DNA from 4 places in the Halomonas sp. 113 genome. Region 1 is predicted to be linked to each of the others. Evidence: predicted binding sites of a transcription regulator. Region 1 holds the regulator's gene; each other region holds the start of a gene.
What was found. The regulator FliA, encoded in region 1, starts transcription of late flagellar genes. The targets are predictions, from matches to a motif close to CTAAAGTTNNNNNNNNNNCNGCCGATA.

Region 1 (4,008 bases):
GATTTGAAAACGTGCGTGTCGGTGCTTGGAACGCATAAACACTAAAGGGCCAGGGAGCCGCTGCTGCCCCTGCAATTCACGACGCACCCGCTGACTTAGCCGTTTCCCCAACACGCAGGCTAGCGTAAGCTGCCCATGTTCAGGGCGCTCAAAACCAATTAAGCGGGTTAAGTTAGTACTAGTAGTTTGGATGCAGCGACAATCGGCATCGACTACCAGCAGGGCTCCAAACGACTGCAATCGCGGGTGGTACATGGACACAAACGTGGCCTCGCAATCTATTCACCCTCGACCTGCTGCCTTAGCAACAACTCTACGCGACGGTTGGCAGCTCGGCCCTCCGCCGTTGCGTTCGGTTCCATGGGTTGGGTGTCGGCATAACCGACGGCCCGCATACGAGAGATATTGAATCCTTGGCGCTCTAAATGCCTCACCACAGCGATAGCCCGCGCTGATGAAAGCTCCCAATTAGAGGGGAAGCGGGCCGTTGAAATAGGCACGCTGTCGGTGTGGCCTTCTACCGAAATCTGACCGTCAAAACGGGTCAGCACATCGATAAGGCTTTCTACCACCTCTTGCCCACGGGAAGTCAGTACAGCTTGACCGCTGGGAAATAAAAGGCTGGTATCAATACGTAACGTGACCCCTTCACTCCCTTGCGAAACACTGACACCGGGGATGTCGAGCCCATCAAACTGCGGCTGAACCCCTGAATGGCGGGGCTGAATACCAGTGGCTAGAGACGCCAGCGGCAATGATGATACAGCGCTAGCCGAGCGCATGAAAGCAGTATCAGCCGCCTCACCGCCTCCCGGCGGTGTCAGTGAAAGCAGCAGCACAAAGAGCGTGATTAGCAGCGTCAGCACATCCAAATAGCTGGTTAGCCAACCCTCGTCACCATCGCCTGGCGACGGCGTCATTTCCAGTGCGTGGCGCGTATCACGGTCAAGCATCTGGCCTACCCCTTCGCCGCCGCACTAACCGACGAATCAGGCCTTGGTTTGACGCTGTTATCACGGATCTCATCGTGATAGTTAGCTACAAACGAGTTGAGGGTCTCTTCAATAAACGACGGCAGGCGGCGCTTGGTAATCAGCGAAATACCTTCCAGCACCATGTTCATGGTAATCAGCCGCTCTTCGGTGCGGCGCTCGAGTTTCACCGCAATCGGCTTAAACACCAAGTTGGCGAGTAAAATGCCGTAGAAGGTGGTGAGCAGGGCCACCGCCATGCGCGGGCCGATCACCTGCAGGTCGCCTGCGTCCATGACTTCCAGCATATTGACCAGCCCCACCAGGGTGCCGATCATGCCAAATGCGGGTGCGTAGGTGGCCATGGTACGGAATATTTGTGCCTCGGCATGCTCACGCGCTTTAAGACGGGCAATGCGCCAACGCAGCATGTCAAAAATTTCATCCTCTTTGGTGTTGGCAATGACCAGTTGGATCCCGGTACGCAAAAACGGGTTTCGGGTATGCTCCAACTCGCGCTCGACCGCACGTACATCGCCCTTAAACCAGAGTCGCGACATATCCACCAATTCGCGGATATCGTCACGCATATAGGTATTTTCGCGCCGGAATACCAAGCCCACCAACCGTACGACGCGGAGCACCTCTTTCAGCGGATAGCTGATAAAGGTTGCCGCTAGGGTACCGGTCACCACAATGGCCAAACCCGGCAAATTGATAAAACTTTCAGGGGACTCTGCGGTGAAAAACAGCACGCTCACCAACAGTAGTATGCTGGCAAATATGCCTATCAGCGTCGAAGGGTTCATCCACGGCTCCTTGCCGGTCACAAGTGAGTAAAAAGAGGTGTTATGCCGAGTCGTGTAAACGCGCGCGTAAGCGGCTGACGGCTTGGCTGTGCAGTTGTGAAACGCGTGACTCCGTGACGCCCAACACAGCCCCTACTTCCTTAAGGTTGAGTTCTTCTTGGTAGTACAGCGCCATTAGCAGCTTTTCACGCTCTGGCAGCGCTTCAATTGCCTCAATCAACGTTTGTCGTTGCTGGCCGTCTAGCAACTGCTCGAACGGTGAATTAGCCAATTCATTATTGCTAGGCTCGCCACCGTCGGCCACCAGCTCTTCAAACGGCAACAGTTGACCACTGTTGGTGTCGTTGAGGAGCTGCTGATACTCACTCAACGGCATTTCAAGGTGTTGGGCGATTTCGTTCTCTTCTGGTGCCCGTCCGAGCTGTTGCTCTAATTGACGAACGGCACTGTCAACCGCTCGCGCTGAGCGGCGCACGCTGCGGGGCAACCAGTCGCGGGTACGTAATTCATCCATCATTGCACCGCGAATACGCTGACTGGCAAACGTCGCGAACGTTGCCCCCTGGGTGGCATCGAAGCGCCCCAGCGCTTCCAGCAGCCCTACCATCCCGGCTTGAATAAGGTCGTCGAGCTCAATACTGGCTGGCAAACGGACCTGAAGCGTCAAGGCCTGACGTCGTACCAGTGGCATGTATTGCGTCAACAGCTCACTCTGTTTGATCCTGCCTTGTGCTGTGTACATCCTCTCGCCTCGCGTCTATCCAGCCTTCACTGATAGTTCACAATCATTTGCAGCCCCTGGACACGAACAGGCCGCTGCCCCGGACGTAAAGCGAAGCGAAAATGCAACGGCGCATCCGCGGCAAACCCCGCCAGGGCAGTGGTAGTCCCCCGCATGCCAGCTAACGCAACGCACTGCTCAGGATGGCACAGCCAAGCGTTTAATAACGCACCAGGGGGATATTGAAACTGCCAATGAATACGCCCGAGCTGTGCTGACTCCACATTGTTAGCAGCAGCAGGTGGGGTAGCGTTTTGGCTAGCGCTTGACCGATCACTCATCGCTACCATCAGACCTGGTATCTGGCTGCTCCAGCTACCGGGTGTCGCCTGGGCGTTTCCCGTTACCCCTGCTAGTAGACACCCTGTCAGCAGTACTGGGCTCAGTAGCAGTCTCCCTCTTAATAGCCAGCTTAGCATGCTTGGTCTCCTCGGCAGAGTGCGCTCATCGTGCAAGTACCAACAGCTCCATATTTAAGTAGTAATCAGCTGCCTCACGCAAGTTATTGAGCAACCCTTGACGCGGCAAGTGCGGCTCGTGGAGCGCCAGCAAACGGCGCGGCCCGCCACGCTCATGTAGTTGACGCAAGGTACGGAACATGGAAGCAAAGGTATCGGCATCGCTACTGATCCACAGTGCCCAACGGCTGTATTGATCGCAAAGTTGGGCTAGGTCGGCCGTTTCGGCCATGACGATATGAATATCCCAATCCTCAGGATCACCGGCCCAGCTTCGACCTAACGTCGACCACTGCCCTAATCGTGCTTTAACCTTGTTCACCTGGGCTGCACCACTACCCGGTAGTCCGACCACAATAAGCGGAATTTTGGGCCGGTGCGCTACCACCGTTGCTGGCTCTTCCACCGCTGCAGCTGTCGGCTTTAACAGAGAGCTAGGCTGTTCAGATTCCGGCACGTGTTCTGCCGCCGCAACATCAACTGTACCCTCAGCTTGCTGCTGTTGGCGCTGCAGGTTTGCCCACTTGCGTAGACCCGATGCTTGATCCTGTTCGCTCACGCCACGCCCTCTCGACTAACACTGCCCATTTGACGAATCGCATCTCGTGCCATAAAGGCGTAGACCAGTGCATCAAGCATGCCGGTATCGCGGCGGCGACGGCTGTTGCCTAATAGGTTGAGCAGATCGCCACGCAGCGTCTGCGCCTCCTCATCATCAGCAACATCGAGATGCCCGGCGACCGATGCCACACCGCTGGCCATCAATAGGCGAACTTCAGCATTTAGATCCCCGCTATCGGCCTCTTTTAACTGCTGCCACGCGCGACGCGTCAAGGCGGCCAAGCCTTCGCTTTGCAGCTGGGTTAACAGCAGTGAGAGCACCTCTGCTCCTAGCCGAGCGGGGGTAAGCCAGTAGCGGCGCGCCACTACTTTGGCGCTTTCCGGATCGCGAACTTCACCGAACCAGGCGAGTAGCGCCGTGCCGCTGG
Region 2 (4,008 bases), 4.1 Mb from region 1:
TATTACTGACAACCTCGGCACCGGCGATATTTCACGCCTTTCACAACTGGGCATCGCCATTGATGAGAAGGGGCGATTAAAGGTCGACGAGGATAAGTTGGACGATGCAGTAGCCAACAACCCAGAGGGGCTATCTGCCTTCTTTGCGGGCGAAACCGAAGAAGGTGGCTTTGCTGGGCGCTTAAACGCCACGCTTGAAGGCATTACGGCAGAAAACGGCATCATTCAAAGCTCAGTGACTAGTGCTGAGCAGCGGGTTGACAGCCTGGACGAGCGTAAGCTTCGTATGGAGGCAAGTATCGAGCGAAGCACAGAGCGTTATCGTAAGCAGTTTGGGCAATTGGATGGCTTGATCGCTCAGATGAACTCAATGAGTAGCTACCTCTCTCAGCAGTTCAGTATGCTGGGGAACATGCAGAAAAGTAATTAATAAAGAAACCGAGATTTTTGTTGAGACAATAGTTGAAAAAGTTACGTTAATTTACGGTAAAAAGAGTGATTTTTCTAAAGAAATTGGTGGGGCTGCCGTTAATTATCATAACGGCACCATAAGCGCCGCAAAGCAGGCCATTAGGCCAGTTCATCTCCAAGGAGTGTTCATATGTCTGTAATCAATACTAACATTACTGCCCTGATCGGCCAGAATAACTTGTCAAATTCGCAGTCTATGCTGGCAAAGGCGCAAGAGCGTTTGTCTTCTGGCCTGCGCATCAACAGCGCCTCTGATGACGCTGCTGGTCAAGCCATCGCCAATAAAATGACGGCTCAGATCAAAGGCATGGATCAGGCTAGTCGTAACGCTAGCGACGGCATCTCCCTCGTTCAGACCATGGAAGGCGGTCTTGACCAAATCAACGACAACCTACAGCGTATTCGTGAACTAGCGGTTCAGGGTGCCAACGACACTAATGCCGCAGAAGATCGTGATGCAATCGTTACCGAGATCAACGAGCGTCTAGCTGAAATTGATCGTGTAGCTGGCAGCAACAACTTTAACGGTACGAACCTGCTGAACGTCAGTGGTGGTGGTACTCTAAATATTCAGGTCGGCTCTAATACCGAAACTGAAGATGTTATTTCTGTTACTACTCTTAACGCCACTGTTGAAGGTCTAGATTTAGACTCAGCTGCTGGTGGTGTGATAACTGCTGCGAGTGGTGGTGCAGCATCGCAGTTCCAACTTCAAGGTACCAGTGGTGGCGGAGCTGCTACTAACGCACACGGCGATTTCCAAGCGCTAGTTGATGCTGTTGATACTGCTACCGAGACTCTGGATACCAACCGTGCCACCTTGGGTGCAACGCTTAACCGCTTTGACTCAGTGATTGATAACCTAGCGACGACGTCGACTAATCTCTCTGAAGCCCGCTCACGTATAGAAGATGCTGATTACGCCGTGGAAGTGTCGAATATGACACGTGCGAATATTCTTCAGCAGGCGGGTACCTCCATGCTGGCACAGGCTAACCAGACGCCGCAGTCTGTATTGTCTCTGCTGGGCTAATACCCTAGCTGGTAATCTGCAAAAGATAGTAACGACGGGGCCAATAGGCCCCGTTTTTGGTATTTAAGGCTGGCAAATGCTGCTGCAAACAGTAGCTTGAGAATATGGTTTTCTAATGATTGTTGGCGGCATGTAACGTCCTATACAGAATGGCAATTCGTTACGTCACAGAGCGTTACATAAAAAAAGCGTTTTTTTCTAAAGAACCGGGTGCGGCTGCCGTTAATTATTATAACGGCAACGCAGGTGCCGCAAAGCAGGCCATTAGGCCAGTTAATCTCCAAGGAGCACTCACATGTCTGTAATCAACACTAACATTACGGCCCTGATCGGCCAGAACAACCTTTCCAACTCCCAGTCTATGTTGGCCAAGGCGCAAGAGCGTTTGTCTTCTGGCCTGCGCATCAACAGCGCTTCTGATGACGCTGCTGGTCAAGCCATCGCCAACAAAATGACGGCTCAGATCAAAGGCATGGATCAAGCTAGCCGTAACGCTAGCGACGGCATCTCCTTAGTACAGACCATGGAAGGTGGTCTTGATCAAATCAATGACAACCTCCAGCGTATTCGTGAGCTAGCGGTACAAGGCGCCAACGACACCAACGCCACAGAAGATCGTGATGCAATTACCACCGAGATCAACGAGCGCCTAGCTGAAATTGATCGTGTAGCTGGCAGCAATAACTTTAACGGCACTAACCTGCTGAACGTTAGCGGTGGCGGCACTCTCAATATTCAGGTTGGTTCTAATACTGAAGCTGAAGACGTTATTACTGTTACTACGCTTGATGCAACAGTAACTGGTTTGGAGCTGGATGCAGGTAGTGGTGCTAGTGTAATTACAACAGCTAGTGGTGCTTCAACGTTCGCTATTGCTGGGTCTGGAAGCGACGCGGCACATACCAGCTTCCAAAACTTGGTTGATGCTGTTGATGTTGCAACTGAGTCGCTAGATACCGATCGCGCGACACTAGGTGCTACTCTTAACCGCTTTGACTCTGTGATTGATAACCTGGCCACGACATCCACAAACCTCTCCGAGGCTCGCTCGCGCATCGAAGATGCCGACTACGCAGTGGAAGTGTCTAACATGACGCGTGCAAACATTCTCCAGCAGGCGGGTACCTCCATGCTGGCACAGGCTAACCAGACGCCACAGTCTGTACTGTCCCTGCTAGGTTAATACCTTAGCAAGTAATGTTTCAAAAGCGAGTAATTACGGGGCCAATAGGCCCCGTTTTTATTTAAGGCAGACAACACCGAACTCGGTGTTAGTTGACAGTTGTCGCGTTAGCTAGGTTACAGTAGCTTACATAAAAAAAAGCGGTTTTTTTAAAGAAGTTGGCGGAGCTGCCGTTAATTATAATAACGGCAACGCAAGTGCCGCAAAGCAGGCCACTAGGCCAGTTAATCTCCAAGGAGCACTCACATGTCTGTAATCAACACTAACATTACTGCCCTGATCGGTCAGAATAATCTTTCCAACTCTCAGTCTATGTTGGCTAAGGCGCAAGAGCGCCTGTCATCTGGTCTGCGTATCAACAGCGCTTCTGATGACGCTGCTGGTCAAGCCATTGCCAACAAAATGACGGCTCAAATCAAAGGCATGGATCAAGCTAGCCGTAACGCTAGCGACGGTATTTCCTTAGTACAAACCATGGAAGGTGGTCTTGATCAAATCAATGACAACCTCCAGCGCATTCGTGAGCTAGCAGTTCAGGGTGCTAACGATACTAACGCTACAGAAGACCGTGATGCGATCGTTACCGAAATCAACGAGCGCCTGGCTGAAATTGACCGTGTAGCTGGCAGTAACAACTTTAACGGCACTAACCTGCTGAACGTCAGCGGTGGCGGTACCCTCAATATTCAGATTGGTTCTAATACTGATGCTGAAGACGTTATTTCTGTTACTACGCTTGACGCCACCGTAGATGGTCTTGGGTTGTCAGGTGGTGCTGTTACCGGCAGCACATTTGCAATTACTTCCGGTGGTGCGGCGGGTGTCGTTCACCAAGAGTTCCAAGACTTGGTTGACTCTGTTGATACTGCAACTGAAACCCTTGATACCAACCGTGCAACCCTGGGTGCAACGCTTAACCGCTTCGACTCGGTAATCGATAACCTGGCAACGACGTCTACCAATCTTTCTGAAGCTCGCTCGCGTATCGAAGATGCCGACTACGCAGTGGAAGTGTCTAACATGACACGCGCTAACATTCTTCAGCAGGCCGGTACCTCCATGCTGGCGCAGGCTAACCAGACGCCTCAGTCTGTACTATCTCTGCTGGGCTAATATTCGAGCCGGTAAAGATAAGCTAGAAAATAAAGAACGGGGCCAATCGGTCCCGTTTTTTGCTTGCTGCAATGTCTGAGTGGTGCTGATTGCGAGAACATCTACTTAAATACCTCTGCATTCGCGCCTTTGGTCACCGCGCTACCACGGTAAGATAGATAAATTGCCTTTTTTCTGTGTGAGCTGCTTCATGGTTAAGACCTCTTCT
Region 3 (4,008 bases), 4.1 Mb from region 1:
CCAACTGTACCTTATCAAACCCGCGCCTGCGCTTTGGCTTTTTGAGGATGACACTTACACCACTGATCAAATGCTCTTCTTGCTGAAAGGCTTCTGGAGGTGGCATCAATCCAGGCGGGTAGGCATTGGTAACCCGCAATGGGTTTTGTGGGGTAACGCCTGGCACGCTATAAACCTGAAAGGCCTCATCGTAGTGGGCCTCCCACTTTTGCAGGCTCGAGAACAGCTTTTTGTTGAGTGCGATATCCGGTTGATCAAACATCACAAACAGTACATGAGTGCTCTCTTCTGCCTCTACAGGTGCCACCTCCTCTACGCTATCTTCATTCTCGGGTAACGTAGAGGAGGTATTCACTTGTTTAGCAACAGCAGGGGGCTGAGCAGCCAGTTCATTGCTCTCATCAGTTGGCACTGACTGTCCGAGCCTTAGCCACTCTCCGCCTCGCCACATTCCCCCTTCCAGCACGCCTCTGCCACTCAATAGGAAATACATGCAAATGATAAGGCTGTTAAAACTTAACCAACCTGCAGCAATCGCTAAGGTTACCGCCAGTTTTTGCGGATCCATGGGGTGTTTTCCTGCCCGGTTAGGAACGTACAATTTGAGCACCCACAAGGTGACGAGTGCCGAAGATAACTACTCATTATCGAGCAAACGCCAGGAAGATCAATTTTAGCGGTCTAAGTAATTAGTGGCAGAGGGTTTAGAAGAAGCAAGCCCGTATGTCAGGACTTGCACAATTAACACACCAATCGGCTAGTTAATTAATCCAGCAGAGAAAGCACGCTTTGTGGGTTCTGGTTGGCCTGGGCTAGCATCGAAGTACTGGCTTGCTGCAAAATACGCGCGCGAGTCATATTAGATGCCTCTACAGCGTAGTCAGCATCCTCAATTCTCGACTTAGCAGCTCCCAAGTCCACTTGCTCCTGGCTCAAGGTGCCAATGGCAGATTCAAAGCGGTTGTTTAGCGCCCCATATTGACTTCGATAGTCATCATGCCTGTTCAAGCTCTGCATTGCTTCTAAGGCCTTCTCTATAGGATCCAGCGCTACACCCTCAAGCCCCAGTGATTGAGTGTCAGAAGGCGTGGGAGCGATCGTGATGGAATCCATTTCCTGACCAACACCAGCGCTGACCACTATGTTTGTCGGGGTGCTAACGGGGGTCGGCACCGGCTCAGGGTCGTCATATTCAATCGGCATGTCGTCCCAAGTAGCTCTGGCATTAAATAAACCTTGGCCTACCACGAAAACAATTAGGTTTTCGGTGACTTTATCGAAGGTTACTCGCTCCAGCATGTTTTCCGACAGGCTGCCGTCGTTAAACTCGGTATCGTCATCATCGGCCGAAGCCAAGGCAAGCCGATCACCATCTCCACTATAGGTAATTTTCATGTTGTTATAATCAAGCTCAACAGGCGGCGAGCTTAGATCATAGCTTCCCGACGCATCTTGTAGCAGGCTAGCATCGTAACTGGCCCCAGGTTCAAATCCATTTTCAGACGTGAGTAGTGAAGCATTAAGATCCGTAGCGTCCCGGGACTGCCAAACATGGTCAGGATGAGCCCCATCAATAGGCGTCCCTACCAGATGCTTCCCATCTTGCGTGAAGATCTGAATGTCATCATCTAAACCAAAAGAGTCGATCTCCAGCGTGACGTTAGTGGCCCCCTCAGGTATGTAAGCCAATGAAACTGTACCGGAGGTAAAACTCTCAAAACCAGGCCCAAGAAGCTCAGTAATATGAGGTGCCTCGCCGAGCTTAACCGGCAAGGGGCGCGGTTCAGCGGGAGCGAGTGGTGTCTTACCAAACGCCTCTGTACCGAAGGACAGTCGGTCGATCTCCTCTGAGAGCTGCTGATACTCGGCATTGACCGAGGAGCGATCAGCATCAGATAGGGTGCCGTTGGCGGATTGAATGGCCAGCTCACGCGCTCTTTGCAAAATATCGTTAATGCTATCAAGACCACCTTCAGCAGTTTGCATCAGCGAAATGCCATCGTTGATGCCTCGGGTTAAGGCTTTGCCCGCCTGAAGATTGGACTCCATGCGGTTAGCAATAGCCTGCCCTGCTGCATCGTCCTTCGCCCCGTTGATACGCAAGCCCGACGAAAGGCGCTCGATGACGGTCTCCATGGCAGAGTTTGAGCGTTTGAGCTGATTCTGACCGTTTAAAGAGAGCAGATTCGTATTAATCACCGTCATTCAGGACATCCTTGTAAGCAGCTTATTACATTGAGTAACGGCAGAAAGGATAGCTACTTTAGGGCTTGATGGAGAAAGACACTAAGATTTCAATGTTCTCTGGGACTCTATCTCTGCTATCTAATAGGTTACTACAACCAGCAGCGACCTCATTCATTTAACGGTGGCGTGTCTCACGTTGGAGCTGAGGAAAATCTTAAATTACTGTCCGATATCAGCTGACCACCACAACCCACATTACCAAGCGCTTGTCAAGCCGTTTTAATGTCACAGCATAATGCTGCTAGCTCACGGGTTCGAGTGAGAAGCTATCGTCAAAACCTCCACCACTTCGATATATTCACTTAACTCTTCTTATTAACATTAACCCCTCAGCTGCTCTAACTCCCACTGAAGCTCCTCTATATTCGCTTTGCCTTTTAGCATTAATAATAGAGCGAGAGTGAGGCTCTTCTCGCATTTCAAGTCCATATGCTTCAAGAGCTTTAATTTTCGTTTCAAGATGCGCTGAAATATCAACAAACACATTAGGAACAAATGAGAGGCTGCCCGGGGAATTCCATTCTGTGCTGGAAAGCACTTCAAACGCATAAATTTCTCTAAAACTACTTCCAGGTACTGGGCGACAGACAGTCATCACGGCCTGATGAGCAATTCGATGATCAACATTCAAGTCACCGTAATGGTGCGTATATATCACTTCAGGACGAATTTCTTGAATAACTTTTTCTAACGCCTGGACAACCTCAAGAAATGGCACGCTATCGGTGCGTTGATCCGGGAAACCCAGCATGTAGGTACGACGAATGCCAAGCACTTTCTGCGCTTTAGCTGCAGCTTCATAGCGTTCTTCGATATCGTTAGTGCTAGCTTTCGGCCTTGAGGTTACCCCGTCAGCAAGAAAGACGGCATGAACGCTATCACCCTCGGCCACGTGACGTGCAATGGTACCGCCACAGCCCAAGGCTTCGTCATCGGTATGCGCAGCTACAACAAGAACAATTTTAGTCATTGAATTGTTCCCAGCTTGTAGGCGTGCCATGTGTTACATCAACCTGCAGCGTTTTACCGATTAGGGTATTGAAATGCTTTGGCTCTATGCCAACCCCAGGTCTGATTCGGCGAATATCTGTTTCAGAGACTGATTCTCCAGCCTTCATATCTCGCATGAAGTAAATCGATCTGCGGAACATCTTATTAGACTGCTCAGCCTCCTGGCGATTGTACCCGGATTTACCAACAGCGGCCCAGGCGTCATAAGCGTCAGTGCATAACCTTTCAAGTTCTTGCGGTTCAATCGAAAAACCACTATCAGGCCCGCCGTCATTACGGTCCAAAATAAAATGCTTTTCAATAAGACACGCACCTAGCGATACGGCAGCAACCGAGGCTGTGGTGCCCAACGTATGATCTGACAAGCCTGGTACGGTATTAAAACGACGCCCTAATTCTACCAGCTGGGCGACATTTGCCTGTTCCATAGGAGCCGGATAGCTGCTAATACAATGTAGTAAAACCAGTTCCTTACAGCCTGCGTTACGAGCGGCTGTAACCGCCTCTTTGATTTCATATTCTGTAGCCATTCCGGTAGACATAATCATCGGCTTTCCGGTTTTAGCAACATACTCCACTAGCGGGAGATCCGTAAGCTCAAATGAGGCAATCTTATATGCTGGAGCGTTCAGCTCTTCCAACAGATCTACAGCACTCTCGTCGAATGGTGTCGAGAAAACAGTGATTCCAAGTTCACGAGCATAATCGAACATGGCTTTATGCCACTCGAAAGGAGTTTGTGCCCACTTG
Region 4 (4,008 bases), 4.1 Mb from region 1:
GCATTGATCTGGTCACGGACATCCGCCAGCGTACTGCCCGCTGAAATAGCAACATCGTAGCTTGTTTGTGTTCCGCCAGCACCAAAGTTAAGCGTTAGCGTCGCATCGGCTGCTGTTAGCTCTTGGTCTAGCGCTACGCTGTTGGAAGCAGCGCTGCCTGAGCGTGCCAATTGGGTAACGGTGACTTCATAGCGCCCTGCGTTAGCGGTTTCGCCTGCGGTCGCCAGCACGCCATCGCCCATCACGGTGCTTTTTTGCTGCTTAAATGTAGCGGCATCGTTCAGCGCAGCAATAGAGGTTTGCACCCTATCCATTGCTGACTCAAGGCGTCCATAGGCAGAAATCTTGGTTTGCTGAGCACTTTTCTGCTCTAGAATAGGCACAAGCTTTTGCTGTTCGGCCGCTTTTAGCTGATCCACCAAACCTGAAAGATCCAATCCAGAACCTACACCGAGTGCTGTGATCGATGCCATGGGGCTCATTCCTTATAAGAAGTAGAGAAAGGTGTCTAGGTAATCTATCGGCTGCGGAGGAACAAACTTTAGAGGTAATGCCTTTTTTAAGCTGTTTTTAAAGCATTGCAAAGAAAAATGCCCAGCACATAGTGCAGGGCATCTTGTAAGCTATTAATTTAGCTAGTTTATCAGGCTAATTTTAACTTTGCTGATCAAGCGCTGCAAACTGCTGGGTCAGATAAGCACTGGTTGAGTTCATTTGAGCTACCATGCTGTCCATCGCTTGAAACTGCGTGCGATAACGCTCAACGGTTTGTTCGATACGGCTTTCCGTTGTCGCATATCGGTCTTCTAACGAAGCAAAGCGACTTTCAGACGAATCAACGGCACTTTCAAGACGGCCACCTGTTCCAACCAAGCTTTCAAGCGATGAGGCTATTTGCCCTGCCATGCCACCCTCTTCGCTATCGCCTGCAAAAAAATTGGCTAGCTGATCTGGCTGATTAGCAACAATGCTATCTAATTTATCTTCGTCAATCTCCAGCTTGCCGTCTACTTGAAGCGAAATTCCTACATCCGACAACACGCTAAAGCCATCGCCGCCGACAACACTGCTAATTGTTTGACGAAGCTCTCGTTCAACTGCACGAGTCGTGGCATCGGCGTTCAACCCCGCCGCCTGCCCAGTCTCTTCGTCAAACGCTGTCAAGCTGGTAATGGTGTCCTTGAGCGTGTTGAAGTCATCAACAAAGGCCGTGACCTGCTCGCGGATAGCTTCACTATCTTGCTCAACGCTGACTGTGCTTGTTGCACCCGCCTCAGATAAGTTCAGGGTAATGCCTTGAATAGCGCCTTCCACTTGATTGGTAGGGCTGACAATGTCAATTCCATTGACGTTAAACTCTGCATCCTGACCCGCTTGAACTACCTGGGCATCAGTCGTTTGTACATCGCCAGCAAGAATGTCTGAAAAGTTTGTGCTTTCAATACTAGCGTCCGCACCCGTTTCCGTCGAATTTACTGCAAGACGATACCCTTCACCGTCGTTGATAATAGAGGCGCTTAAGCGGCCATCACTCTGTTGATTGATAGCATCACGCATATCTTCAAGGGAACTGCCATCAGCAATGGTAATGGGGTCCATAGCTCCGTCAGCAAGAGTAAAGGTTAATGACTGCTCCCCAGTCACTATGCTTTCGTCTGCTGTTTCCAAACGCTCTGTTACTAGGCTACTGGCTGTAGCTAACTGGCCGACCTGTACTTCGTACTGACCTGGCTGGGCCTCATTGCTGCTAACAGCGCCAACAGCACTGCCTTCTACATTGGTTGTTAGGCTCTCGAATGACGCCCCATCATTGAGTGCTTCGGCTGAGCTTTGAAACTGCTCAAGCGCGCTTTGCAACTTACCATAGGCAGATATTTTCGTATCTTCAGACTGGAGCTGTTCCGCAATAGGCTCAAGCTTTGCTTGTTCTGCCGTTTTTAATTGCTCCAGCAAGCCATTCAGATCCAAACCAGAACCGATGCCTAGTGATGTAATAGCAGCCATAAACCAATGCCTTTTTTGAATACATGTAGCTACGATTCGCGTTCCTTCATTAAGCAATACGTAGCACTGTTTTTAATACGATTACCTTAAAACCTCGGCTAGGTGAAGAATAACTTAAATATTCTTCTTCTTTTTTCGTGTCAATACGTTATTCAAAGTAATGAAACGTAACAGCCATCGCCAATTAATAAGAAAAATCAAAATAATAGATTCCCCTTTTAGCTGTTCTTCCGCCCAACCCCAATGTAACGCAGCCCCGCTTCTTTAACGGCGCTTGGCGCATACAAATTACGTCCATCGATGACGACTTTTTCAGCCAGCTGGTCGGCTAGCCAATCAAAATCGACGCTGCGAAACTCTTTCCACTCGGTGCAGATAACCAAAGCATCGGCACCTTTCACTGCCTGAATTCGGTCGCCTGCTAGCATCAGGTCATCCCGCTCCCCGTAAATGCGGCGGCATTCCGCAATGGCTTCGGGATCAAACGCCTGCACCTTAGCGCCCGCTTGCCAGAGTGCTTCCATTAACGTGCGGCTTGGGGCTTCACGCATATCATCCGTGTTGGGTTTAAAGGCCAAGCCCCATACTGCAATGGTCTTACCGCTTAGATTGCCTAAACTATCTTGCAGTTTTGTGAACAGGGTTTGCTTTTGGCGTAAATTCACTGACTCGACGGCGCTGAGCAGTTCCGGTGTATAGCCTAATTGACGCGCGGTGCGCTCTAACGCCTGGACATCTTTGGGGAAGCAGGAGCCGCCGTAGCCGCAGCCAGGGTATATAAAGTGGTAGCCAATGCGTGGGTCGCTGCCAATCCCTCGGCGCACGTCTTCAACGTCCACTTCGAGTCGTTCGGCAAGATTGGCGATCTCGTTCATAAAGCTGATTTTGGTGGCGAGCATGGCATTGGCGGCGTATTTGGTCAGCTCTGCGGCCCGCACGCTCATAAACATCAGCTTTTCGTGGTTGCGGTTATAGGGGGCGTAGCACTCTTGCATATGCGCTTTCACCCGCTCGCTTTCTGTACCGACGATAATCCGCGCGCCACGGGTAAAGTCATCTATCGCCGCCCCTTCCTTCATAAACTCAGGGTTCGAACACACATCGAACTCGAGTGATGCACCGCGCTGTTCGAGCACATCGCTGATAACGGCGTGGACTTTTTCCGCGGTGCCCACCGGCACGGTAGACTTATCAATCACCAGCTTATAGCTATCCATATGCTGGCCGATGGTGCGCGCCACCTCTAATACATAGCGTAGGTCGGCACTGCCATCTTCATCGGGCGGCGTTCCCACGGCGATAAACAGCAGTTCGCCATCGGCTACCGCCTGGGCAGCGTCGGTAGTAAAGCGTAAACGGCCAGCCGCCACGTTGTGGGCAACGATAGTGCTTAGCCCTGGCTCGAAGATCGGCACCTCTCCGCCATTAAGCTGATCAATCCGCTCAGCGTTAACATCCATACAGGTGACTTGATGACCAACATCGGCTAAACAAGCACCTGCAACAAGGCCGACATAACCGGTTCCGAATACACTGATATGCATGACTTATTAACTCGCTAAAATACGTGGTAGCGAGCGTAGCACATTGACCTACCGTTGATGAGTTCAATAGCGGGAGATTCTCTCTGAATTATAGACCTTGGTCTAACATCGACCTTGGTTTATAATGCGCTGCAACAAGCCCGATTTGGTGCTGACCGCAGGAGAACACACGATGCCTCCAGAAACTACACATCCAGAAACTACGCCTCCGGGCCTTATGACACCCGAGCTGACTAAAGAACGCCCTTTAAAAGCGCCTTATGGGTCATCGACCACCGCAAACGTTCAACGTAGCCTTCGCCAGTGCTTATCGATTGCCGCTGAGCTGCTCTACGATCATGGTCATGTGCTCGAAACCATTACCCTTCCCCAGCGCGGCTTAGCCCGCCGCGAGTTGTCGGCACTTAGTTCTGCCGCGCCCACCTGGGCTACCTGCCAACAGGTGATGGAAGACAGTGAG

Region 2: YERSI8AC_RS19570 (flagellin N-terminal helical domain-containing protein) is a predicted target of FliA. The motif match lies at 1,703-1,729, and genes of this name have one in related genera.
Region 3: YERSI8AC_RS19510 (flagellin N-terminal helical domain-containing protein) is a predicted target of FliA. The motif match lies at 2,241-2,267, and genes of this name have one in related genera.
Region 4: fliD (flagellar filament capping protein FliD) is a predicted target of FliA. The motif match lies at 2,097-2,123, and genes of this name have one in related genera.

Annotation. Positions count from the first base shown of each region.
Region 1 covers NZ_LR881453.1:51,116-55,123, reverse strand. The annotation lists gene YERSI8AC_RS00430 (sensor domain-containing diguanylate cyclase) at 1-255, opposite strand, end outside; gene YERSI8AC_RS00425 (OmpA/MotB family protein) at 279-953, opposite strand; gene YERSI8AC_RS00420 (motility protein A) at 959-1,780, opposite strand; gene YERSI8AC_RS00415 (RNA polymerase sigma factor FliA) at 1,821-2,522, opposite strand; gene YERSI8AC_RS00410 (flagellar protein FlhE) at 2,549-2,980, opposite strand; gene YERSI8AC_RS00405 (hypothetical protein) at 3,006-3,578, opposite strand; gene flhF (flagellar biosynthesis protein FlhF) at 3,575-4,008, opposite strand, start outside.
Region 2 covers NZ_LR881453.1:4,151,343-4,155,350, reverse strand. The annotation lists gene fliD (flagellar filament capping protein FliD) at 1-430, shown strand, start outside; gene YERSI8AC_RS19575 (flagellin N-terminal helical domain-containing protein) at 602-1,504, shown strand; gene YERSI8AC_RS19570 (flagellin N-terminal helical domain-containing protein) at 1,800-2,687, shown strand; gene YERSI8AC_RS19565 (flagellin N-terminal helical domain-containing protein) at 2,934-3,800, shown strand.
Region 3 covers NZ_LR881453.1:4,137,385-4,141,392, forward strand. The annotation lists gene YERSI8AC_RS19505 (hypothetical protein) at 1-568, opposite strand, end outside; gene YERSI8AC_RS19510 (flagellin N-terminal helical domain-containing protein) at 766-2,205, opposite strand; gene YERSI8AC_RS19515 (PIG-L deacetylase family protein) at 2,546-3,217, opposite strand; gene pseI (pseudaminic acid synthase) at 3,210-4,008, opposite strand, start outside.
Region 4 covers NZ_LR881453.1:4,155,801-4,159,808, forward strand. The annotation lists gene fliD (flagellar filament capping protein FliD) at 1-473, opposite strand, end outside; gene fliD (flagellar filament capping protein FliD) at 655-2,004, opposite strand; gene YERSI8AC_RS19590 (UDP-glucose dehydrogenase family protein) at 2,223-3,548, opposite strand; gene YERSI8AC_RS19595 (hypothetical protein) at 3,766-4,008, shown strand, end outside.